Regions from separate parts of the Shewanella psychrotolerans genome, predicted to be linked through region 1. Evidence: predicted binding sites of a transcription regulator. Region 1 holds the regulator's gene; the other holds the start of a gene.
What was found. Region 1 encodes FliA, which starts transcription of late flagellar genes. Its sites were predicted from a motif close to CTAAAGNTNNNNNNNNNNNNGCCGATA; they were not measured.
Positions count from the first base shown of each region.

Region 1 (12,339 bases):
AATCCCCTCAACTTTTGTCGGCACTATATGAGTTAATACAGTATCGCGAGTAAATGATTTATGGCTTAAAAAAAGGTCGTAAAGGGAAACAGGAACTTCTTCTGAATCGATCCCAAGGTAATAACCTAACGATGCATGAGGATCGGTATCAATCATTAATACACGCTTACCTCGTTTGGCGAGAGCCCCGGCCAAACTTGCAACCGTCGTGGTTTTGCCTACGCCACCTTTTTGGTTTGCTATGGTCCAGATCTTCAACAAAAACCCCTTAAATAGTCCAACCTATCGCTTATCATTCTAATTATCTTCGCGTGTTGTCACTCTAATGCCACCATGAGGTAGGCTAATAACTTTAACACCATCTTTATCTTCAGACAGCTTAATTAGTTCTATCTTGCTAAGCTCATCGATTTTTACGCCGTCAGCAGCTGATTCCGACAGCACTGTTTGGGCATTATTTGCCATATCGTCGCCAACAGAGGCTCTCATAGGGATAACAACATCACTTACATCTTGTTTAGCCTCTGATGTGGCACTACTGATGTCACCGTTTGTTGCAACTCTAAGATTTTCACCTGTATCGCTTTCTAGTGTTGGTTCATCGCTATCCACACCAGGCCCTATTTCAACACTCGTTCGCACGCCGGGTTTTGCTTGTTTAATTAAGCTCTGGGTGACCTCTGGATTTTTCGCCATCCAATCAGCTAAAGCCTGTGCTTGAGCATCAGGTACCATCAACAAGACTTGACTCTTTTCTAACTGATCAATTCTAGCTTCAAGTAAACTATTTTTATGGCGCATATCCAGATAAAGAGAACCGGTGACAATAGTTGATATGAGCAGCAAAAAAAGCAACAACACCATATAAATGCTGTTACTTTTATCGACGCTAGCCACGACCGCTCTCTCTAATAATTGCCTCAGCCATATCATCCAGCGCAATGGACTGGCTCGATAAGCCTGCCGAAGCCACAGCTTGAGGCATGCCATAAACAACGCAACTGGCTTCATCTTGAGCCCAAATCGTTGCACCGGCCGCTTTTAACATTCTAGCGCCTTCGCGTCCATCAGCCCCCATCCCGGTAAGCACAACGGCTAAAGTATCACCACCGACCAATTTTGACGCCGACGCAAAGGTGATATCAACACAGGGCTTATAATTCATATCTGAAGTGCCTGGAATAATCTTAATCCTTCCATACGCTCCGCCGCGCTCAAGCATCATCTGCATCCCACCTGGCGCTAAATATGCGCAACCAGATCGTAATTGATCGCCATTTTGCGCCTCTTTCACATCAATAGCACACAAACCATTGAGACGAGCAGCGAAGGCGGGAGTAAATGCGGCTGGCATATGCTGAATCAAAAGTATCGGGTGCGGATAATTAGCGGGAAGCTTAGTCAATATCTTTTGTAGTGCAACGGGCCCTCCAGTTGAGGTCCCGATAAGGAGCATTTTGTAGCTTTTTCCACTCGCCCGTTGCGGAGGGGCGCTTCTAACTGGTTGCCTAACAGGTTGAGAAATCTCTCTTGCTGGTTGAGTCGCTGTACGGCTATTTGTTAAAGGCTGAGTTCTTGGGGTAATGGGTCTATAGACTCGACGACGACCTAAGGCTTTTATACGCTGCTGCAATAATACAATCGCATCATCTTTATTGGTGGCAATATCTTCGAAGCGTTTAGGTAAAAAATCCAACGCCCCCGCTTCTAACGCATCCAGTGTGGCTTTAGCACCGTCATGAGTCAATGAGGAAAACATCAATATCGGAGTAGGACATTTAGCCATGATCTCGCGCACGGCAGTAATACCGTCCATCACAGGCATTTCAATATCCATAGTGATAACCTGTGGCCTTAATTGCTGTGCAAGTTTTACCGCTTCAGCTCCGTTTGTTGCTGTACCAATGACCTCTAAATCAGGATCTTTGGCAACGATTTCACTAACTCTTCGACGAAAAAAACTCGAATCGTCAACTACTAATACTTTAATGGCCATTCAATTTCCTATCGACAGCAAAATATCATTATAAACAGAGCGTGGTGCCAACTTGACACACACGCTCAGCTGTCATGCAACTATATTTTAAAAGCGACTATCTCTTATTCTTAGCGTAGTGCTTTAACAAACCAGGGACATCTAATATTAGTGCTATACCACCATCAGACGTGATGGTCGCCCCGGCCATACCTGGAGTTCCATGAAGCAATCTACCAAGTGGTTTAATCACAACTTCTTCTTGTCCAATTAATGAATCAACCACAAAGCCGATCTGCATCGTACCAAGTTGAACAATGACAACATGTCCATGTTTTTTGTCACCATGCTTAAAGCTAACAACTTTTCGGCTTAACCAATACTCAAGGTAGAATAGAGGCACCGCTTTATCTCGGACGATGACCGTAAGCTGGCCATCAACAATGTTGGTTTTAGTTAAATCAAGATGGAAGATTTCACTCACACTCGACAATGGCAAAGCAAATACTTGCTTGGCAACCTCAACCATCAAAGTAGGCATAATCGCCAAGGTTAACGGTACTTTAATTTCTAAAATGGTTCCCTTACCTTTAAGGGAATCGATATGCACGGTACCGTTGAGCTGAGTAATACGGGTTTTCACCACGTCCATACCAACACCCCGTCCCGATATATCAGAAATTTCTACTTTGGTTGAAAACCCAGGAGCAAAGATTAAGTTATAAGCTTCGCTATCAGACATACGAGCGGCCGCATCTTCATCGAGAACGCCACGGCTTATCGCTATTTGTTTCAGCTTATCAGGATCCATCCCTGCACCATCATCCTCAATTTTTAACAGGATGTGGTCGCCCTCTTGGCTGGCAGATAACGTAATGGTACCTGTACGTGATTTGCCATTAGCCTCTCGCTCATCGGGCATCTCAATACCATGATCGACCGAGTTACGCACCAAGTGAACTAATGGATCGGCTAATGCTTCAACTAAATTTTTATCTAGATCGGTATCTTCACCGATCATCCTCAGATCGATCTCTTTGTTGAGACTTCGAGCCAAATCACGAACAACCCGAGGAAAACGTCCAAATACTTTTTTGATAGGCTGCATGCGCGTTTTCATCACCGCGCCTTGCAAATCCGCAGTGACTAAATCAAGGTTCGCCAACGCTTTGGACATATCTTCGTCATCACGAGAAATACCAAGGCTCAGTAAACGATTACGAACCAATACCAACTCTCCGACCATATTCATGATCTGATCTAACCTAGAAGTATCAACCCTAACGGTCGTTTCGGCTTGCGGCATATTGGCCGCCGGAGGTTTAGCAGCAGCCTTTTCTTTAACGACTGACGGTGCTTTAACTACAGGGGCTGCAACCTGAGCTTTAGGTGTAACTGGTACCGCTGGCTTATCAGCACTCGAAGGCGTTGCAGGAGCTTTTATTCCTGGCCCCGCTCCAGAGCCATGCAGCTCATCGAGTAGCTTTTCAAACTCATCATCACTTATTTCATCGGCATCTACTGGAGGTGCCGTGGGTTCTGGAACACTTGCAACCGGAGCGACTGGCGTTGTTGCAGCCTTAAAAGAGCCTGAACCATGAAGCTCATCGAGTAAGGATTCAAATTCATCATCAGTGATGTCGTCGCTGTTACTCGTCGAAACGCTGCTACTATCGTTCTCTGCAATAGAGGGACCTTTACCCGTTCCATGCAACGCATCAAGTAACGCTTCGAACTCGGACTCATCGATATCATCAATATCGCCTTCACCGCTAATTGAAGTCACGACAGGCGCATCAACCTCATCGAAAAGTTCGACACTTACATCTGGCTCAGGATCATCAAAAAGCTCAACTCCTGAGTCTTCAACGGCAGGAGGCTCTGTTGATTCACCGATTTCAGACGGTAAAGCGGCACCAGAACTCAATAACTTTAAGTTTGCTAGTAAATCCTCATCCGCAGGGCTTTGCTGCTGACCGGCCTGAGTTTCGGCAAACATTGAATTAATCGCATCAACCGCTTGTAAAATAATATCCATAAGCTCTGCCGTAACGCTTCGCTTACCGGTTCGCAAAAGGTCAAACGTGTTCTCTGCCTCATGGCAGACATCAACCATAGGGCTAAGGCTTAGGAAGCCGGCACCACCTTTTACGGTATGGAAACCACGAAAAATGGCATTGAGCAGTTCAGTATCATCTGGATTATTTTCCAGCATAACAAGCTGTTCAGATAAGAGTTCGAGTATTTCACCCGCCTCAATCAAAAAGTCCTGCAGTATCTCTTCATCAACATCAAAGGACATTAATATGACTCCTACTTAGAAACCCAGACTCGACAGTAAGTCATCGACTTCATCTTGTCCCGTCACGACATCATCACGCAATTCTGCGTTCATAATAGGACCTTCTGCTTCTACGTTTTTGTTTTTATTAACGGGCTTTTCTGATGCGGGTTGCTCACCAAACACCGTTAACATAGAAACTAAATTATTCTCAACCTCACGCACTAACTCAATGACTCGACGGATCATCTGCCCGGTAAGATCTTGGAAATCTTGTGCTAACAATATGTTATTTAACAATTCTCTTAAGCGGTTTGAATCCGATTCACTTCGTTCAATAAATTGCTGCACATCATGACAAAGGGTTTTGAACTCATGAAGTTCAAGATCTCGCTTCATTAGTCTTTCCCAAGATGGCTTAACGGCTTTTACATTCTGAGTTAAGGCATCTGCAAGGGGCAGAGACTCTTCTACAGCATCCATCGTCTTATTAGCTGCTTGTTCTGTCATGTCGATAACATAATTTAGACGTTCTTTCGCGTCTGGAATCTCACTATTTGCGAGTTCGACCAGACGGTCATCAACCTGAAAATCCACAATAGCGCTATGAAGTTGACGCGTTAAACGCCCTACTTCATCAAACAGCTCTTTTTGGATTGGACTAGCTATCTCTTTAATTATCTCATCAGCCTGCGCCTGTTCATTGGCTTCTAGCAACTCAACAAGTTGCTTAGCCTGCGCTAAACTAATCAGCCCTGAAGTATCTGCCTGCATAGCTAAACCTTGATTAACCGAGTCGTTCGAAAATTTTGTCTAACTTCTCTTTCAATGTCGCTGCAGTAAAAGGTTTCACGACATAACCATTAACACCGGCCTGCGCCGCGGCAATGATCTGTTCCCTTTTTGCTTCCGCAGTTACCATCAATACTGGAATATGTTTGAGGTCATCGTCAGCACGAATTGCCTTCAACAAATCAATCCCTTGCATACCGGGCATATTCCAATCGGTAACGACAAAGTCAAAATCACCTTTTTGTAGCATAGGCAATGCCGTCGAACCGTCATCTGCTTCCTGAGTGTTGTTAAAACCCAAGTCTCTTAACAAGTTCTTGATGATACGCCTCATTGTTGAAAAATCGTCAACGACGAGAATCTTCATATTCTTGTCCAAGGTTTCCTCCGCGGAGCTGCTTTTATATTGCTCATGTAATCGTTATATTTGGGTCCAGTGCTTAAGTTTAGCTTTAAGTCTTAGCATTGCCTGACTGAGTATCTGGCTAACACGAGACTCACTAACATCAAGAACCGCACCAATTTCTTTTAAATTTAACGCTTCGTCATAATATAACGACAAAACTAAACCATCTCTTTCTGGTAACAATTTGATGGCTTCAACCAAGGCTGCGTGAAATTGATCTTCAGCTAATGCCTCAAAAGCATCATCTTGATGTCCATCGTCTTGACTAACTACATCGACCGATACACCAAGATCTTCAATTCCAACTACTTTTCCAACTGATACATCATTAAGAATATGATGGTACTCATCGAGTGACATATCAAGTCGATCTGCAATTTCATTATCTTTTGCATCTCGTCCTAGCTCTTGTTCAAGCTCGTCAATGACTTGGGCAACTCGCCTTTGGTTTCGATGAACAGAGCGAGGAACCCAGTCTCCACGCCGAATTTCATCAAGCATGGAGCCTCTAATTCGAATGCCAGCAAAGGTTTCAAACTTAGCTCCTTTACTACCATCAAATTTAGTTGACGCCTCTAACAATCCCATCATACCAGCTTGAATTAAATCATCTAATTGAACAGAAGCTGGCAAACGGGCTAATAAATGGTGAGCAATCCTTTTAACCAACGGTGCATACTGTTCAACGATAGACGTTTTATTATCTAAACAAGTATACGCAGCGGCTTTACTCACTCGCTCGATCCTCTTGATATTCAGGACGTTGCACTAGACGCTCAACAAAGAACTCTAAGTGCCCACCAGGCTGTTGTGGTATGGGCCAACTAATAATCTTATTAGCTAACCCGTGATATGCAATTGATGCAGGCGATTTAGGAAACGCTTCTACTATCAATTTTTGTTTACGAACAGATTTACGAAGATTTTCGTCAAATGGAATCGTCGCTACCAACTCTAACGCTACATCGAGGAAACGATCCGTTACTTTGCTAAGTTTAGCAAATAACTCCATACCTTCCCGCAAACTTCTAACCATATTGGCAACTATTTTAAATCTAAACACGCCGTGTTCTCGACTTAAAATTTTAATTAGCGCATAAGCATCGGTAATAGAGGTAGGCTCATCGCACACGACAATCAACACATCTTGCGCTGCGCGTGAAAAGCTCAACACCATATCTGAAATCCCTGCGGCTGTATCAACGACTAAGATATCAAATTGAGTCCGCATCTCGCTAAAGGCGCGAATAAGGCCAGCGTGTTGCGCTTGCGTCAACTCGACCATCGCTTGCGTGCCTGAAGTCGCAGGAATAATTCCTATTCCTTTAGGACCTCGAACGATAATATCATCGAGATCGGCATCACCGGAAAGAACATGAGACAGATTACGTTCGGCCCTTAAGCCTAACATCACGTCAACATTCGCCAAGCCAAGGTCAGCATCGAGAACAAGCACACGCTTGCCTTTCTCTGCTAACGAGACCGCAGTGTTGATGGATACGCTAGTTTTACCTACGCCACCTTTACCACCCGTTACGGCGATTACTTTTACTTTTTCGTTATATGGTTGATTCATCATACGTAAACCGCTTGCTTGATCCCGACTCATTGTTTTACTCAAATGCGTAGGCCTGCTCATGAGACCTTTCAATATTTCTGATTGGTTGCTCTTTCTTATCTAGTACTGAAAGCGCTTGGTTTGCCAATGCTAGTGTATCTGCAACCTGCATATCTTCTGGAACTCTTTGTCCATCAGTAACATAACTTAATGGTAACCCACTTTGGATCAATACACTTAACGCTGGAGCTAATGCGACAGACTCATCCAGCTTGGTTAATATCGCTCCCGATAGCGGTATTCTAGTGAACTGTTTTACTGAATCTTCAAGCACCCTTCTTTGACTTGTAGATGACAGTACCAGATAACTGCGTATAGGTAATCTGCTATTTGCAGTTAAATTATCTAGTTGCTGAAACAATCGCACATCTCGCTGTCCCATTCCTGCCGTATCTATCAATACTAGCTTGCGATTACGAAACTGATAAAGTATTTGTTCCAACTCATTTAAATCATGAGCCTGCTTTACAGGACACCCCATTATTTTGCCATAGGTTGCCAGTTGCTCAAAGGCTCCAATGCGATAATGATCGGTTGTTATCAATGCAACTTGATCTGAACCATGATGTGCAGCGAATCTTGCGGCTAATTTTGCGACACTTGTCGTTTTTCCAACACCTGTTGGACCAACAAACGCAACCACGCCCCCTTGACGAACAATATCATCCCCTTGATTGTCTAACATGTTTGCTAGACTTCTTGGTAATGTTTTGATTAATTCTGCGGGTGGGTAATGCTCACTTAAATTTGAAAGCTTACTGGCGACTTCGGGTGAAAACTCAGCATCAAGCAAGCGACTCTCTAACATGGCACCGACAGGATCGAGACGACTCTTCTGCTCAGTGATAAGAGAGGTCACTTGATGAGTCAGCAAGTTACGCAAAGAGGCCAACTCTTCGCGCATTGAGTCTAATTCGGCACTGACTGGTGCTGATTTTTCTTTCTTATGATTATAGTTAGACTTGGCTTCATCGAGACGAGGCATCTTAGGTTCATCGTGAGGTGCTTGTAACCCTTTTGCCCATGCAGGCATATCGAACTCTTCATTACTGCGATTTATCTGTTGATTAACGCGACTTTGTTGACGCTCAAGCAAAGCTTGTAATGAATCCGCTACCGGTGCAGATTGTTTTTTTGACTCCGCTTTTATCGGTTGACGGCCGATAGACACTTTTTCTTCTGCAAGATCTAAAAACGTTGAGGCAGCATTATTCGAGGAAGGTTTAGTTGCCGCTGACTTGGGTTCGTCATAATCAACTGCCGCAACAATTTCGATGCCACCAGTGACTTTTTTGTTAGACATAATGACCGCATCTGAACCTAAAACTTCTTTTACTTGGGCCAGAGCCGAGCGCATATCTTTTGCTAAAAAACGTTTAATTTTCACCTAAATACCCTCTACTGGCCTACCGCAGAAACGATACGGATTTGTTTTTCATCAGGTACCTCTTGGTAAGAGATCACCCGTAAATTTGGAATGGTATGTTTAACAAATCGAGACAGTGTCGAACGTAACATACCAGAGGTCAGTAATATCGCTGGCTGACCCACCATCTCTTGGCGTTGGGATGCATCAAGTAACGACTTTTGCATCCGTTCAGCGAGACTAGGTTCAATATTTGGCCCTTCGCCTCCCGTAGCCTGCATTGACTGATGCAACATCTGTTCCAGTTCTGGCGCCAAAGTAATGACAGGAATTTCCAGCTCCGGCCCGCTTATTTCTTGCACTATCATGCGTTTTAAGGCAATACGTACTGCAGCAGTCAAAACTTCAGTGTCATTACTCTTAGGACCGTACTCTAATAGGGTTTGCACTATGGTCTTAAGGTCGCGTATAGATACCCCTTCATTAAGCAGGTTCTGCATCACTTTCACCACAGTGCCAAGCGGCATCACATCTGGAATGAAGCCTGCCACTAGCTTAGGAGAATGTTTAGCTAGCATATCCATAAGCTGTTGAACCTCTTCATAACCAAGTAGTTTAGATGCATTATTGGTCAGCAGTTGGCTCAAATGTGTTGCAACGACAGTGGCGGCATCGACAACGGTATAGCCTAAGGTTTGCGCATGTTCTCTAAGCTCTGGCGCAATCCAAACCGCCTCTAAACCAAATGCTGGGTCAGTTGTTTCAACACCATCGAGTTTACCGTAGACTTGGCCAGGATTAATCGCTAGCTCACAATCATGACGAATTTCTGCTTCACCCGATGCAACACCCATTAACGAAATACGGTAAGTATTTGGTGACAAATCTAAGTTGTCGCGAATATGTACCGCAGGAACCAAGAAACCCAGTTCCTGAGACAGCTTTTTACGTACCCCTTTAATACGGCCTAACAACTCTCCACCTTGGCCTTTATCTACCAGTGGAATCAGCCGATAACCCACCTCTAAACCTATGGTATCGACATGCTGTACATCGTCCCAACTAAGCTCTTTTGGTTTGGCATCACCAGCAGGCGTGGGTGATGTTTTAGCGAGCTCTAACGCTCGTTGACGGTCTTTATTTTGCTTGTTATGAATAAAATACGCACCACCTGCCGTTGCTAGACCAAAGGTTAGAAATGCAAAGTGCGGCATGCCTGGCACAATCCCCATAATAAGCAAAACACCGGCGGCAATAGATAGTGACTTTGGATTATCAAACATTTGGCTCATCACCATCTGTCCCATATCGCCAGATTCATTCTGCCGAGTGACCATCAAGGCCGCTGCAATTGACAGCAGTAGCCCAGGGATCTGCGCAACAAGGCCATCACCAATCGTCAATAGGGTATAAATTTCTACCGCTGTCGAAAAATCCAACCCATGTTGGGCCATACCGATAACAAAGCCACCTAAGATATTGATAACCAAAATCATGATACCGGCGATAGCATCACCCTTAACAAACTTAGAAGCACCGTCCATTGCGCCATAAAAATCGGCTTCTTTAGTCACCTCAGCCCGGCGAATACGAGCTTGATCTTGATTAAGTACCCCAGCGTTTAAATCGGCATCAATTGCCATTTGCTTACCAGGCATAGCATCCAAGGTAAAACGCGCACTCACTTCCGAGATACGTCCTGCCCCCTTTGTGACGACAGCAAAGTTAATGATGATCAAAATCAAGAACACGACCAGACCCACAGCATAGTTGCCGCCAATCACCACAGAGCCAAACGCCTCAATCACTTTACCCGCAGCATCACCACCATTATGGCCTTCAAGCAGTACAATTCGAGTCGAGGCGACGTTGAGCGCTAAACGCAGCAGGGTAGCGACTAAGAGCACGGTAGGAAATGCAGCAAAATCGAGGGGACGATCAGAATAGATAGCAACCAGTAACACCACCAGTGCTAGCGCAATATTGAATGAAAATAAAATATCGAGTAAAAATGCCGGCATTGGCAAAATGATCATGGCAAGCGCAGCCAATACTAATACGGGTGTGCCGACACCTTTAAAATTAGCAGGTTTTACCTGCTTAATTTGACCTAGAGTTGCTTTAAAATCCATCAATTTAGCGCCTAAACTTTGACATCTAGTTGACTAGCAGCAAAAACCGCGCCAATTTAATTTGATTAAAAAGTAAAGATAAAAGAATGTTAGCCCGTTGCGATAACATATTCATAATGTAATGCTATCTGGAACAAACTAGTATTTTAATTCATCGGGAATAGGCTGATTAAGTGGAATTGGGGTTGGACGTTTTCCGCCTTTTTGCTGATATTGTCTTAATTGAAATACATAAGCGAGAACCTGCGCAACAGCAGTAAAGAGTCCTTCAGGGATCTCTTGTTCTATCTTGGTCGTGTGATATATCGCTCTTGCAAGTGGCGGTGCCGACACGATAGCGACATCGTGCTCTCTGGCTATTTCTCTAATCTTAAATGCAACTTCGTCTACACCTTTAGCTAATACATAAGGTGCTGCCGCTTTGCTGGCGTCATATTTAACGGCAACCGCATAGTGCTCAGGGTTAACCACAATAACATCAGCATTAGGCACCTCAGTCATCATACGACGCTGCGCCATTTCCCGCTGCATTTGACGCACCCGACCTTTCACTTCAGGTTGACCCTCAGTATCTTTATATTCGTCCTTAATTTCTTGCTTCGTCATCCTTAACTGTTTGTTATGATTCCAAATTTGAAATGGTACGTCGATAACAACAATAATGACCGTCGATGAACAAAGAATAATAAACATCCAGATCAGTAAATCTAATGCGTTATAAACATTACTCGGCAGGTGACCTTGAGACAGGGTCAGAATATCGAAAAAATAATAACTGAGAAGCAAATACGCCATAATGGCAACAACAGAAAACTTAGCAATCCCCTTAGTCAATTCAACTAAAGCTTGAACACCAAACATACGTTTAAAGCCGCTCATAGGGTTCATCTTACTTCCCTTGGGCATAAACGCTTTGACAGAGAATGTGATACCACCAATAACGACATTACCTAAGAAAGCAACAAAAGCTAAGAAGCCGATAAAACTGGCCATCGGGATCGCAAGTTCGCTGCCCACCACCTGCCATACATTGAACATGCTATTAGTATCAAAAATGGCGGCCCTATCCATAGTGAATAGCTTTTCCATCAACGTCACTAGCGCGGTCCCAAGATTGGGGCCGACCATCGCAAAGCCGACTGCCGCTGACATTAATACCGCAGACGTACCTAACTCTTTTGAGCGAGCGACCTGACCTTTTTCCCGTGCCTGTTCACGCCTCCTGGGGGTGGCCTCTTCGGTTTTTTCCTGACTAGAATCATTTTCAGCCATCAGAAACTCCCATCCGTACGGCACTGCAACTCGAGAATATTACAAAGCAATAACTGTGCTGAGTGCCAAACCTCGTCAAAATGCGCCATGATGGGTGTCAAGGTTAACCATAAGATGATCAAACCACTAACCATAGTTACTGGGAAACCGATAGCAAAAATATTTAGCTGCGGTGAAGCTCTTGTCATGACCCCAAAGGACAGATTAATTAACAATAATGCGATAATAGCCGAGATAGACATGGTTAACGCTGCGCCAAACATATAGGCTCCCCATTCCGCGAGCATTCTGTAACTCGCGATGGAAATTCCCTGAGTCGATACCGGAATAGTATCGAAACTGGCAACTAACATACGGATCAATACCAGGTGGCCATCAACCGCTAGAAAGATCATCGTCGTCAATAACAGAAAAAAGTTACCAATAACTGGAGTTTGTTGACCGGAACTAGGATCGACCATAGAGGCAAAACCTAAACTCGTTTGCATACCGATAAT
Region 1 covers NZ_CP080419.1:2,909,182-2,921,520, forward strand. The annotation lists gene K0I62_RS12870 (ParA family protein) at 1-258, opposite strand, end outside; gene K0I62_RS12875 (hypothetical protein) at 298-897, opposite strand; gene K0I62_RS12880 (protein-glutamate methylesterase/protein-glutamine glutaminase) at 890-1,996, opposite strand; gene K0I62_RS12885 (chemotaxis protein CheA) at 2,094-4,277, opposite strand; gene K0I62_RS12890 (protein phosphatase CheZ) at 4,293-5,030, opposite strand; gene cheY (chemotaxis response regulator CheY) at 5,044-5,427, opposite strand; gene K0I62_RS12900 (RNA polymerase sigma factor FliA) at 5,470-6,189, opposite strand; gene K0I62_RS12905 (MinD/ParA family protein) at 6,182-7,063, opposite strand; gene flhF (flagellar biosynthesis GTPase FlhF) at 7,068-8,459, opposite strand; gene flhA (flagellar biosynthesis protein FlhA) at 8,471-10,570, opposite strand; gene flhB (flagellar biosynthesis protein FlhB) at 10,709-11,842, opposite strand; gene fliR (flagellar biosynthetic protein FliR) at 11,842-12,339, opposite strand, start outside.

Region 2 (12,339 bases), 510 kb from region 1:
GTTTCCGCCTTATTGAGCCACATTAATGGGGTCTTAATCGTTAATTGTCGATCCATTCCTTGTTCTAATGCCGATTGCATCGCTTTAATAAATTGATCGCGGCAATCTGGGTAGCCAGAAAAATCGGTCTCGCAGACCCCTGTTATCACAGTATCGGCACCGAGTTGATAGGCATAAATTCCCGCTAAGGTCAGAAATAGGATGTTACGCCCAGGCACAAAGGTGTTGGGTAAGCCATTTTCCATTAACTCATTTGAAACGGCAATGGCATCGCGTGTTAATGCAGAAATCGCCAGTTCATTGAGTACTGTCACATCGAGTATCTTATGACTAGCAACACCGAGCTGCTTGCCTAAGTTCTGCGCTATTGCGATCTCTTCTCTATGGCGTTGACCATAATCGAACGTAATTGCGTGCACTTCATCATATTGATTTAGGGCTTGAATCAGACAAGTTGTGGAGTCTTGGCCTCCACTAAAAACAACGACCGCTTTAGACATAGTGATTTATTAAGTATGGAATTTGGCGTTAGTTTAACTGACCATAGCAAGGTTGCAAATCATCTTACTACGCACATTCATATCCAAAAGTTTCCATTAGCAATAAAGTGGCTGCAAATAATGGAGTTATACTTGCTTGTAGCGTCAAAATCTTCTATAAAAGCCGACCCACAGCGATGAGGTTAACCATGAAGTATCCCGTGAATGAAGTGTTTGAAACCATACAAGGTGAGGGCGTCTACACTGGCGTGCCTGCTATTTTCGTACGTTTACAGGGATGTCCAGTTGGTTGCTCTTGGTGCGATACCAAGCATACTTGGGAAACGCTAACTGAAAATCGAGTCGATCCCGATCTTGTTATCCAAATCGATGGTGAAATAGGTCGTTGGTCTGAGCTAGACGCTAAGGAGCTGATCGCGCAATTAGTGGCTAAAGGATTTACCGCAAAACATATTGTGATCACCGGCGGAGAACCGTGCATTTATGATCTACGTCCACTGACTCAAGCACTGTCTGAGCAGGGTTATCAATGTCAAATAGAAACAAGTGGCACATTCGAGGTGTTATGTGATCCACGAACCTGGGTAACAGTGTCACCAAAAGTGAATATGAAAGGCGGTTATAAGGTGCTGGAGCCGTCACTGGTTCGCGCCGATGAGATTAAGCATCCCGTTGCAAAGCAGATGCATATTGATGAATTAGATCAATTACTAGAGGGCATTGATACCCTTGGTAAGACCATCTGTTTACAACCAATAAGCCAAAAGCCTAGAGCAACAGAGCTGGCGATGAAAGTGTGTATTGCGCGTAATTGGCGTTTATCTATTCAAACTCACAAATACCTCAATATCGATTAGATTTTGGTGAGTGATAAGCATAAGGGCTGTTGTGTTTTTAGCCCTTATTGCTAATCACTATTTCCAATAGCTGTGTTTGTTAATCTAGTAGACCCGTCTGATTAAAGCGTTCAAGTCTTGTTTGATATTTACCAATATCACCGATATTGTCGTTAATCCACACCTCATCATAATAGGTATCTAGGTAACGTTCACCGCCATCACAGAGTAAGGTCACTATTGAACCTTTTTGGTTCTCTTGCTGCATTTGGGTTGCCAATTGCAAGGCACCATAGAGATTGGTGCCAGTAGAAGGACCCGCTTTACGCCCGATAAGCTGCTCCAGCCAATAGATAGTCGCGATCGAGGCAGCATCTTCAACTTTTACCATATGGTCGACAACGCCTGCGATAAATGAGGGTTCTGCTCTTGGACGACCAATTCCTTCAATTTTACTACCATTACAACAGGTGACGCTTGGATCTAGACTGTGATAATAATCGTAGAAAACCGAGTTCTCTGGATCGACGACGCATAATTTGGTTTCTTCTCGTTGATAACGGATATATCTACCTATGGTAGCGGAGGTGCCTCCTGTGCCAGGACTCATCACAATCCAGCTTGGAACTGGGTGCGGTTCCCGTTTCATCTGGTCAAATATCGAATTGGCAATATTATTATTGCCTCGCCAATCTGTTGCGCGTTCGGCATAGGTGAATTGATCCATATAGTGACCTGACAGTTCGTCGGCCAGTCGTTGGGATTCGGCGTAGATCTCGCTGGAGTGGTCGACGAAATGGCATTCACCCCCATAAAATTCTATTTGCTGAATTTTCTTTTTAGCTGTTGTCTTTGGCATTACGGCAATAAAGGGCAGACCTAAGAGACGAGCGAAGTAGGCTTCTGATACTGCCGTACTGCCTGATGAGGACTCAATAATAGGAGTCCCCTGTTTGACCCATCCGTTACAGAGTGCATATAGGAAGAGTGAGCGTGCTAAACGATGTTTGAGACTGCCGGTAGGGTGGGTACTCTCATCTTTGAGATAAATATCAATATCTTTTAAACAAGGTATATCGAGTTTAATTAAATGGGTGTCGGCGCTGCGTTGATAATCGGCTTCAATTTTTTCGATGGCTTGGTTAACCCATAAACGTTCCATTCGCTCTCCTGTTATTGGTCCCAGACAAGCCATTACAGATGAGATGCCTGCCTTCAGTAGTGATATAAAATTTAGCGATGAATTATAACTATAAATGCTAACGGAAGTCGTACGAAATATTGATTGATGGTTTTAAAAGCGAATATGAGGTGGGCATAAAATTTTACTAGAGTGCTGACGAGTTTGGCAAACCAGCATAAAGTTAAGTGTAAGGCCCAAATAGCGGAATTTGATACTTCAGAGATCAAACCTGAGCATGAGATTACTTTGGGGACTAAGGTGTTGCACCAGCAGTGCAGCGGGATTATGAAGTGGTGCTATATAAAATGGTGTTGGGTGGAATAGAGACGTTATGTGAGATGGTGGAGGGAGAAGGATTCGAACCTTCGAAGGCTGAGCCGTCAGATTTACAGTCTGATCCCTTTGGCCACTCGGGAACCCCTCCACATATGTCACTTTTACATTTTACAGCTTTTACAACATGTCACTATTTAATTAAGAAATAAAGATGGTGGAGGGAGAAGGATTCGAACCTTCGAAGGCTGAGCCGTCAGATTTACAGTCTGATCCCTTTGGCCACTCGGGAACCCCTCCACAAATATTTCTTTATCAAATTGTGCGCAAATGGTGGAGGGAGAAGGATTCGAACCTTCGAAGGCTGAGCCGTCAGATTTACAGTCTGATCCCTTTGGCCACTCGGGAACCCCTCCTCAATTGCGGCGGCAATAGTAGTCACAAACTCGGCCGCTGTAAAGAGCATTATTGAACTTTTTATTAAAGTTATGCTTCAAGCGGTCGATTAAATTACAACGAGTTGTTTTATTGTTGTTTTTTTATGCGAACCAATCAGTTATTAATCAATGAAGCCAATTTAGGCACCCGACTTAACCAAGCTGTCACTTCAGACAGACGGGGAGAGTTTGGCTTGTTGTTGGCTATGTTATCGATTGATGCGCGTGATATGGCGCAGTTTCATCTTCAATCACCGACGGAAGAGAGCAAATGCCAGTTAAGAGATAAATTTGAACTTGCGGAGGAGCAGCCCTTAGTTGCCAATATGGTGGAAGAGGCCGTTGTTGATAATAGTCCTCAGTTTCACTCGGCAGGCCTGACTAATTTTCATCTACACCAGTACCTAAAACCCGAAGCCTTAGTGATAAGGGGAAGTGATTCACTTGAGATGAGTAAAGTGCTTGCTAATTGCGATCAGGTGACACGATCTCGTTATCGAGGCCTGATTGAACCTCAAGCGATGATCGGTGACTATTTACACTTTGGCGACCAATTGGTTGCTCAGCGCGCAATGGCAGAGATTTTGGCATAGTTTAGAGCTACATCTCGAACTAAAATATTAAAGTCACTATAATTACCGTTTTTGAATACAAGGCAGTTGTGAATTATGAAAAATATTGAAAAAGGGCAATCAGCACTGGTGAATGATACATGTACAGATTGCGGCAGTTACGCTGATATCGGTGCTGTCATAGATGAACACGATACTGTGCTCGTGATAGAGAAACATGGCGCGGATGCTCTTGCTGAGGTCGAATCATTAGCTAATGCAGCCAAGGTAAGGTTTGATGCTGTTCAAGCTGAAATTGTCGATATAGTGGATGGCCAGCAATTATCGTTAACATTTGCATTTAGCGCAGAAAAAATGATTTTTCAGTTACAAAACAACCTGTGATCTTATCGCGTTAAACTTGTTGCTAATCAGTTAATTATTCCTATAGAATTGCCGATAGCCACTTATTTAAAACAAAAAATGTGTGGATAAACATATTAAATGCTCTGTTTTAGAGCGTTTTTACCTCGACAGCGACTTTTAGGCTGTTGGTTGTAGGGATTTATGGTAAAACGCAAATATCAACACTTGCTAGAGTCGATCGTTAATTCGGTAGAGAAGCAAGAAGGAAAATTCAATGAGACTGCCACGCTAGCGATAAATTTGCTGAGTGAGGAGCTTGTTGTCGACTATGTTGGTGTGTGTATTTTGTCTATCGATGCCAATACAATTGAACAGGTTGCCCATTCGGGAAACGCCATCGATGTTATTCGTCCCAAACCGCGATTTTGCTCTCAATACCTAACAGACCTAAAACAACATCGGATAATTGATGTTGCAGATGTCAATGAAGATATTCGCGTTAAAGCGCTTTTTGAGTGCTATTTCTACCCCAAGCAGATAAACAGTTCTCTCGATGTCGCTATTCGTATTAATGGACACCTTGAGGGCGTGCTGTTTCTAGAGTCGAGCACGCCAAGGTCGTGGTCTGAGAGTGAGCTTGATATCGTAGCTCAAGTTGCAGATCAGCTCGCATTGACATTAGCGACTCAACGCGCTTACGAAACCGATGAACGTTTGAGTCTTTTTTTAAAAGCGATTGAGCATTCAGAGCAGGTGAGCATGGTTGTCAATTTACATACCGATATCATCGAGTATGTAAACAGCGCTTATCATTCAATGTCTGGTACCCCGAAACAGAAAATATTGGGATGCCCAATTTATAGCCTCGATTTTTTCAAACAGTCTCCCGATCAAGCTCATTCGGTGTTAACCGATGTTAAGCGAGGCAGAATCGCAAAAGGTGATACTAAGCTCACTCGTTCCGATGGCAGTAGCTATTGGGTGCGTTATTCGGTGAATCCTTTCACTACCCAAAGAGGGAATTATTACGCATTAATTACCGCTGAGGATAGCTCTGATGAGCTAGAACATAAAAATGAGCTCGAGCGCTTAGCGTGGCGATGTTCGCTTACTGGTTTGTATAATCGCAGTTTCTTCAATAAGGCTCTTGAACGTCGAACGACTGGCCATTTAATGTTAATAGATCTGATGGGTTTTAAACGCTTTAATGACACCTATGGCCATGAAAAAGGGGATCGTTTATTGGTTGAGGTTGCGCGGCGTTTGCGTCATTTTGCCAGTATTAATCAAGCAGAGCTTGTCGCTCGTGTTGGTAGTGACGAATTTGCGGTTGTTGTTGATGGTTTAGAAGACAGTAAGCATCTCGATTACCTTATTAAACGTTTATATCATCAATTGACACTTCCCGTGACCATCGGACGCGAAGCATTTGACGCAAAGCCTGCCTTATCGATTGTTGAGATCGATTCCCTTGAAGAGATGTTTTCAGCATTAACTTGCGCCGATATTGCAGTGCAGTACGCTAAACGCAAGCAAGGTGATGCTATTCAGCTTTTTAACAATGCTTTACTTAATACATTTAAAGAAGGTGCACAGATTGAGCGCGATTTACAATCAGCATTAAAGAATCGTGAGTTTGAACTTTATTATCAACCATTAAGAGATCTTAATACACAGCGATATATTGGTGCTGAAGCGCTTATTCGTTGGCACCACCCTAAACGTGGGGTGCTTTATCCAGCAGCCTTTATCGACATTGCCGAGCAAACGGGAATGATTGGGGCGATTGGCGAATGGGTATTGGAGACCGCATGTAGGCAGTTAAACCTGTGGCAGCACCATAATATGAATCTGTCCATGCATGTTAACGTTGCTGCTCAGCAGTTTTTTAATACAAGTTTGTATGATCAAGTTTGGCAGTTGGTAACTCGCTACCGGATAAAACCACGCACTCTTATCATTGAGATCACCGAAACGGAACTGATGGAAGATATTATTTATGCGACCAATTTATGTAAGGAGTTAGCTGAGTTGGGTGTTGGTTTAGCCATTGACGATTTTGGCACAGGTTATAGCTCTATGCGTTATCTTAAGCAGTTTCCTATTTCAAAATTAAAAATTGATCGATCATTTATTTCCGACCTGAGTGTGAGCCACGAGAGTCGAGAGATAGTTAGCGCAATCATAGCAATGGCTTCGGCATTAAATATCTCTTTGACCGCAGAAGGCGTCGAAACGATTGAACAAGAGCAGTTTCTTACTAAATTAAGATGTCATCATGCACAAGGATTTCTATACAGTCCTGCGTTAAGAGAAGCTGAATTTGAGCGATTTTTAAAAGTGAATGTCCAACTTACCGATACGTTACTGTCGGTCTCTTAGTTGCGGTCGTTTAGCATTGTTTTGATACTAATTAGTTTTTGTGCCTAACGACTATTAATTAGTTCTATTTAGAACAGCATTGTTTAAATTTCTTACCGCTGTTGCAGATGCAAGGGTCATTGCGCTTAGGCATAACCGTTTTTAGTTGTTCCCCTGTGGTATATAGCCATCTATCGCCTTGTTTCACAAATTGTGAGATTTCATGAATCGCTTCAATTCCGCCTTCGTTGTACCATGCATGAAACTCTACAGAACTTGTATTTCCCTCAATGTCACAATTATTGATGGTTAAACCAAGCCAGTTGGTGTGGTTGTCTTGATCTAATATGGCTGTAGTGAGGCCGTTGAGGTAACGAGAATCATGAGTTTCAATTAAATAGTCATGGATCTTCAGAACAAAAGCACTATATCGACTGCGCATCAACAACTCTGGGGTTTGTGGCCGCGCTCCTCGATGGTAAGGTTGGCAGCAGTTCTCATAGCTTAATCGTTCTATTATTGATTTGGTGGTTATTTGCCTACCGCAAGGGCAAGGTTGTTGATTACTGTTCATGGTGCAGGGGATCTTCTGTTTTAGTAAATTGGCGGCCGTAATAGAGGTTGGGCGATGGCTTTGCACTGAAGTAAAACGATGGCTCTGAGCGATTATTGGTATCGACAGTTAAATACCATTTACCATCGGCTTTCTTTTTTGAAACGGTGACAAATTTCCCAGCGAATTCACTCATAGGCTCTTCTGTTTCTTTGGGCGGATAAAAGCGAATCAGGTAATAGCCAATATCGGTAGCACTTTGACCTTCCATTTGGCGTTCTACCACACGAAAGTCGACCTCAATTTGTGCATTTTTGTGCTTAATCTTGCCAAAAAAAGCTTTATATAACGCGCCGATATTTTCACGGCCTATTGTGATCTCTTGGCTTTGTTGTTCAGGGATATAACAGGCATTTTCAGCATAGAGTTCTTCAATTACCTCTGCATCAAGTTGTTCAAATGCCGTAGAAAATTGGGTATAAAACTGATTTAATGCCTTGTCGTCACTGTTCGAGTCTTGCGCCATTACCGGCACACAAAGCACACAAATAAGCGTGAACATGATAAATTTCATAAATTTCATTTAGCTATTCATTTTTGCTAATACTTAGCTCACTATAATCTATGCACTTTTGATGGGAAAGATTTAGTTATTAACAAAGTGTGTATCATCTGCTAGGTGTCTATATTTCAACCTTATGTAATTGCTTCTGCTTGGTTGGACAAGAATTCAGCGGTTGTTATATTAGGCGTTTTAATCGACTTGTCATTGCACGTTTTTATCATAGATAATTTATAAACAAGATCCATCCACTAGGTTTCGCTCGCTAGAGAGGAAGAAAATACGATGGCAGAAGATGAGTTAGCGCTATTTCGCGCTTCAATGGCAGATGTGGTGCCGTTAAAGGCTGATGTCACTGTTAACCTGTGTAACGATATGAGACGTGAGGCGCAGCGTGCTAAACAGGCCCAGACGAAGAGAAGAGAGATTGTTTCACTGTTAAGTCTCGATTTTAGTGAGATAACCCCAGTCGAGCCAGATGAGATCGTTAGCTTTAAGCATCAAGGGGTTCAGAGTCAGGTCTTTAAGTTGTTTCGCCAGGGTAAGTATCCCATGCAAGCATCACTAGCTCTAAAGGATCTTGGCGTGAGTCTGGCGCGAGAAGCATTGTATGACTTTATCTTACAAAGTCAGAATAATGATCTTCGAAATCTGTTGATCATTCATGGTACAGGGGTTAATAACAAGCCATTTCCAGCATTACTCAAGTCATGCTTAGTACAGTGGTTATTACAGCTTGACGGCGTAATTGGCTATCATAGTGCGACACGAGCTTTAGGAGGAAGCGGTGCTATGATGGTGATGCTGTCGAAATCAGATAATGCACGCCTTAATACTCGAGAGCTCACCAAGAAAGGGGCTAATTCTCGTTAACCGTTGAAATAATGATATTGAATCCTCGCTTTGTTGTTTAACTTTGTTATTTAACTTTGATGTTAAATTTGTTGCATAACAAGGCGAGGGTTCAATCTAGCAATCGGATTTACCGGTTTTGGGCCATTAATCAGTCCCAAAGCACTGGCAAAAGTTGATGAACTAACGTTCGCTTACCAACCGCATTGACGATTTTTCGATTGGTTTTGCTCATCTAACCACACCTTAAGTGGTGCAAAATAGTCGAGTACAGCTGAAGCATCCATCTCTTTACTGCCAGTTACTACTGATAAGGCTTCGGGCCATGGCTGACTTTGCCCCATCTCAAGCATTGCATTGAGTTTTGCGCCAGCTTCCTTGTTGCCGTAAATACTGCAGCGGTGTACAGGGCCTTTATCACCAGCGATGTCACAGAGCGCTTTGTGAAATTGGAACTGCAATATGTGAGCTAAGAAATAGCGAGTATAAGGAACATTTCCTGGTACGTGGTACTTAGCGCCAGGATCGAAGTCCACTTCGCTTCGTGCAATTGGTGCTTTTACGCCTTGGTACTTTTCTCTCAGCCCCCACCAAGCTTGGTTGTACTGTGCAGGCGTTATCTCGCCACTGAATACCTTCCAGCGCCACTGGTCTATCATCAGGCCAAATGGTAGAAAGGCTATTTTATCTAACGCCTGTTTAAGCAATAAGCCGATGTCTTTTGATTCATCGGGAACCTCATCTAGTAAGCCTATTTGTTTTAAATAATTAGGCGTAATAGAAAGGGCAACGGTATCACCGATAGCTTCATGGAACCCATCATTAGCGCTATTTTTGAAGATGAAAGGTTGATTTTTATAGGCTCTTTGATAGAAGTTATGTCCAAGTTCATGATGGATAACGGTAAAATCTTCAGCTGTCTTTTGAATACACATCTTAATGCGAATATCGTCAAGATTGTCGAGATCCCATGCTGATGCGTGGCAGACGACATCACGATCTTTGGGTTGAACAAATAGTGAGCGACTCCAAAAAGTGTCTGGTAGCGGTTCAAAACCAAGTGATGTAAAGAAGCCTTCAGCCTGCTTAACCATCTTATGTTCATCATAACCTTGCTTTGCAAGTAACTCGGTAACATCGTATCCAGGATCGGCATCTTCCGGCGCTACTATGTCGTAGACATTGCCCCATTGCTGCGCCCACATGTTTCCGAGCAAATGAGCTGGAATTGCGCCATTACTAGGAGCAACATCGTCGCCGTACTTCTGGTTAAGTTCACCGCGCACGTAACAATGTAGCGATTCGTAAAGTGGCTGAACTTGACCCCATAGCCTATCTAGCTCAGCGGAGAATGCGTCAGGTGCCATGTCATACTGGCTCCGCCATAGCTCTGACAAATTCGCATAACCTAAATCTTTAGCGCCTTCGTTGGCTAGCTCGACTTCTCGTTCAAATAGAGGACGCATTGGTTTTGCGATTTGGCGCCAACCTTGCCAGACATCGAGCAATGTTGCAGGATCTCTAGACTCGCCCATGATGCCCGATAACTCGGGTTGAGTAAGGCAACGACCATCGGCTAAACAGTATTTAGCTTTTCCATATAACCCATTTAGCTCGGCGCTAATATTAGCCAGCTCAGCATTCTTAACCGGATCAAGCGGAGCGGGTAACACCAATGAACTACGTAAAATATTGAGTTTTCGTTGTTCATCTTTTTTTAGAGGAAGCCCCGCAAACTCTGCGGCTTTAGTTGCCAATCTTACAGATGTCGCCGTTTGGCGCTCTGCAACCGAGGCTGATAACGCCGCAGTGTCTTCTGTTATGAAATTACTGTAAATCCATTCAGCGCGATTTTGCTCTATCGATAGCTGTGCAAGATTAGCTTCCGCATCTTGAATAAATTGCTGCGCTTCGGCTATAGGCTCGTTTTTTACTGGCGCGGCATTCACTTGTTCATTGCAAGCCGTGGTTGAGATGACTAAGGTCACGATGAGTGATAAAGAGGATAATCGTGGAGATATCGATGACATGCGGGATTCCTTGGGTGTTTGACTGTCGTCGTTGTTATTCTTGTGTGATCTAGTTTACTTAATTTGGTTAAATATTGCAGGCTGTTATTAAACTGGATCTAAACTATTGGCACTAACCGTGGTTCAGCAGAGATTTATCCTTACTTATAGCCGCATTACATCCGAATTTCATTTGACAAAAAGTGTATCAGTGTTTAATTTAAACGCATGTTTAAATCAGAGTTAAGGTCATGGAATGGCAAATCGATCCGATACTAAAACAAGAATACTTGATGCCGCAGAAAAGCTGTTTGCTGAACGTGGATTTTCAGAAACCTCATTACGACTTATCACAAGTAAAGCTGAAGTGAATCTCGCTTCTGTCAATTATCATTTTGGCTCTAAGAAAGAGTTAATTAGAGCTGTACTTGCTCGTTATTTAGATCGTTTTATGCCTGATGCATCTAATGAGCTAGAGCTTCTAAAACAAAGTTCAGAGCCGTCACTTAATGATATTTTTTCATCGCTGGTAAAACCCTTGCTGGAACTGAACAAGCTGAAGGTTGAAGGTACCCGCACGTTCCTACAGCTACTTGGTCGTGGTTATATCGAGAGTCAAGGCCATCTGCGTTGGTTTATCACCACTCATTACGGTGAACATTTAACGCGATTTGTCGATGCTGTTGCAGAAAGTGCGCCACACATTCCACCTGCTGAGATGTTCTGGCGACTACACTTTACCCTTGGCACCGTTGTGTTCACTATGGCATCGGCCGATGCGCTAACAGAGATCGCAGAAGCCGATTTCAATGAACACAACGATATTGAAGCCGTTATTCGTAAAGTTATCCCATACATTGCTGCAGGTGTAGCAGTACCAGTAAGTACCCAATAGGGGGCGTTATGACTGTTTTTATTTTAGTACTATTGATTTTGATAGTGCTGCTAGGTGTTAAAAATATTCGGATGCAATTTATCACTCGTCCTGTGTTCTCCTTTTTCAAAAAGGTATTGCCACCGCTCTCTAATACCGAAAAGGAAGCGATGGAAGCGGGCGATGTCTGGTGGGAAGGTGAGCTATTTAGAGGTAAACCAAACTGGAACACTCTCCACAGCTATGGTAAGCCTAGATTAACCGAAGAAGAGAAGTCCTTTATCGACAATCAGGTGATGACTGCGCTCACTATGATTGATGATTTTGATATTGTGCAACAGCGTAAAGATCTACCACCAGAGTTGTGGGACTACTTTAAGAAAGAGGGGTTCTTCGCACTTATTATTCCTAAGGAATACGGTGGTAAAGCATTTTCAGCCTACGCCAACTCTACTATTGTCAGTAAGCTTGCTAGTCGTAGTGTAAGTGCTGCAGTCAGTGTGATGGTGCCTAACTCTTTAGGTCCTGGCGAGCTACTTACTCATTATGGGACGAAAGAGCAACGTGATCATTGGCTGCCATTATTGGCGACAGGTGAAGCGGTTCCTTGTTTTGCTTTAACTGGCCCTGAGGCTGGCTCTGATGCTGGTGCGATTCCTGATGTTGGCATCGTCTGTCGCCAAGAGTTTAATGGTGAAGAGGTCCTAGGTATCAGTCTTACATGGGATAAGCGCTACATTACATTAGCACCAGTCGCTACTGTACTTGGTCTTGCGTTTCAAATGCGCGACCCTGATGGTCTGCTCGGCGATAAAAAAGAGATTGGTATTACCTGTGCCTTGATCCCAACCGATCATAAAGGCGTTAACATTGGTGCTCGCCATAACCCACTTGATATGGCATTCATGAATGGTACGACTACGGGGGAGGACGTCTTCATTCCGCTAGATTGGATCATTGGAGGCCCTCAATATGCGGGTAG
Region 2 covers NZ_CP080419.1:2,400,850-2,413,188, reverse strand. The annotation lists gene queC (7-cyano-7-deazaguanine synthase QueC) at 1-500, opposite strand, end outside; gene queE (7-carboxy-7-deazaguanine synthase QueE) at 689-1,357, shown strand; gene K0I62_RS10630 (PLP-dependent cysteine synthase family protein) at 1,437-2,498, opposite strand; tRNA gene K0I62_RS10625 (tRNA-Tyr) at 2,859-2,943, opposite strand; tRNA gene K0I62_RS10620 (tRNA-Tyr) at 3,008-3,092, opposite strand; tRNA gene K0I62_RS10615 (tRNA-Tyr) at 3,124-3,208, opposite strand; gene K0I62_RS10610 (VC2046/SO_2500 family protein) at 3,334-3,822, shown strand; gene K0I62_RS10605 (DUF406 family protein) at 3,898-4,185, shown strand; gene K0I62_RS10600 (putative bifunctional diguanylate cyclase/phosphodiesterase) at 4,348-6,528, shown strand; gene K0I62_RS10595 (YchJ family protein) at 6,593-7,081, opposite strand; gene K0I62_RS10590 (YybH family protein) at 7,071-7,643, opposite strand; gene smrA (DNA endonuclease SmrA) at 7,908-8,495, shown strand; gene K0I62_RS10580 (M2 family metallopeptidase) at 8,669-10,504, opposite strand; gene psrA (TetR family transcriptional repressor PsrA) at 10,740-11,378, shown strand; gene K0I62_RS10570 (acyl-CoA dehydrogenase) at 11,387-12,339, shown strand, end outside.
Region 2: the regulator FliA is predicted to act here: its motif matches at 3,273-3,299, upstream of K0I62_RS10610 (VC2046/SO_2500 family protein).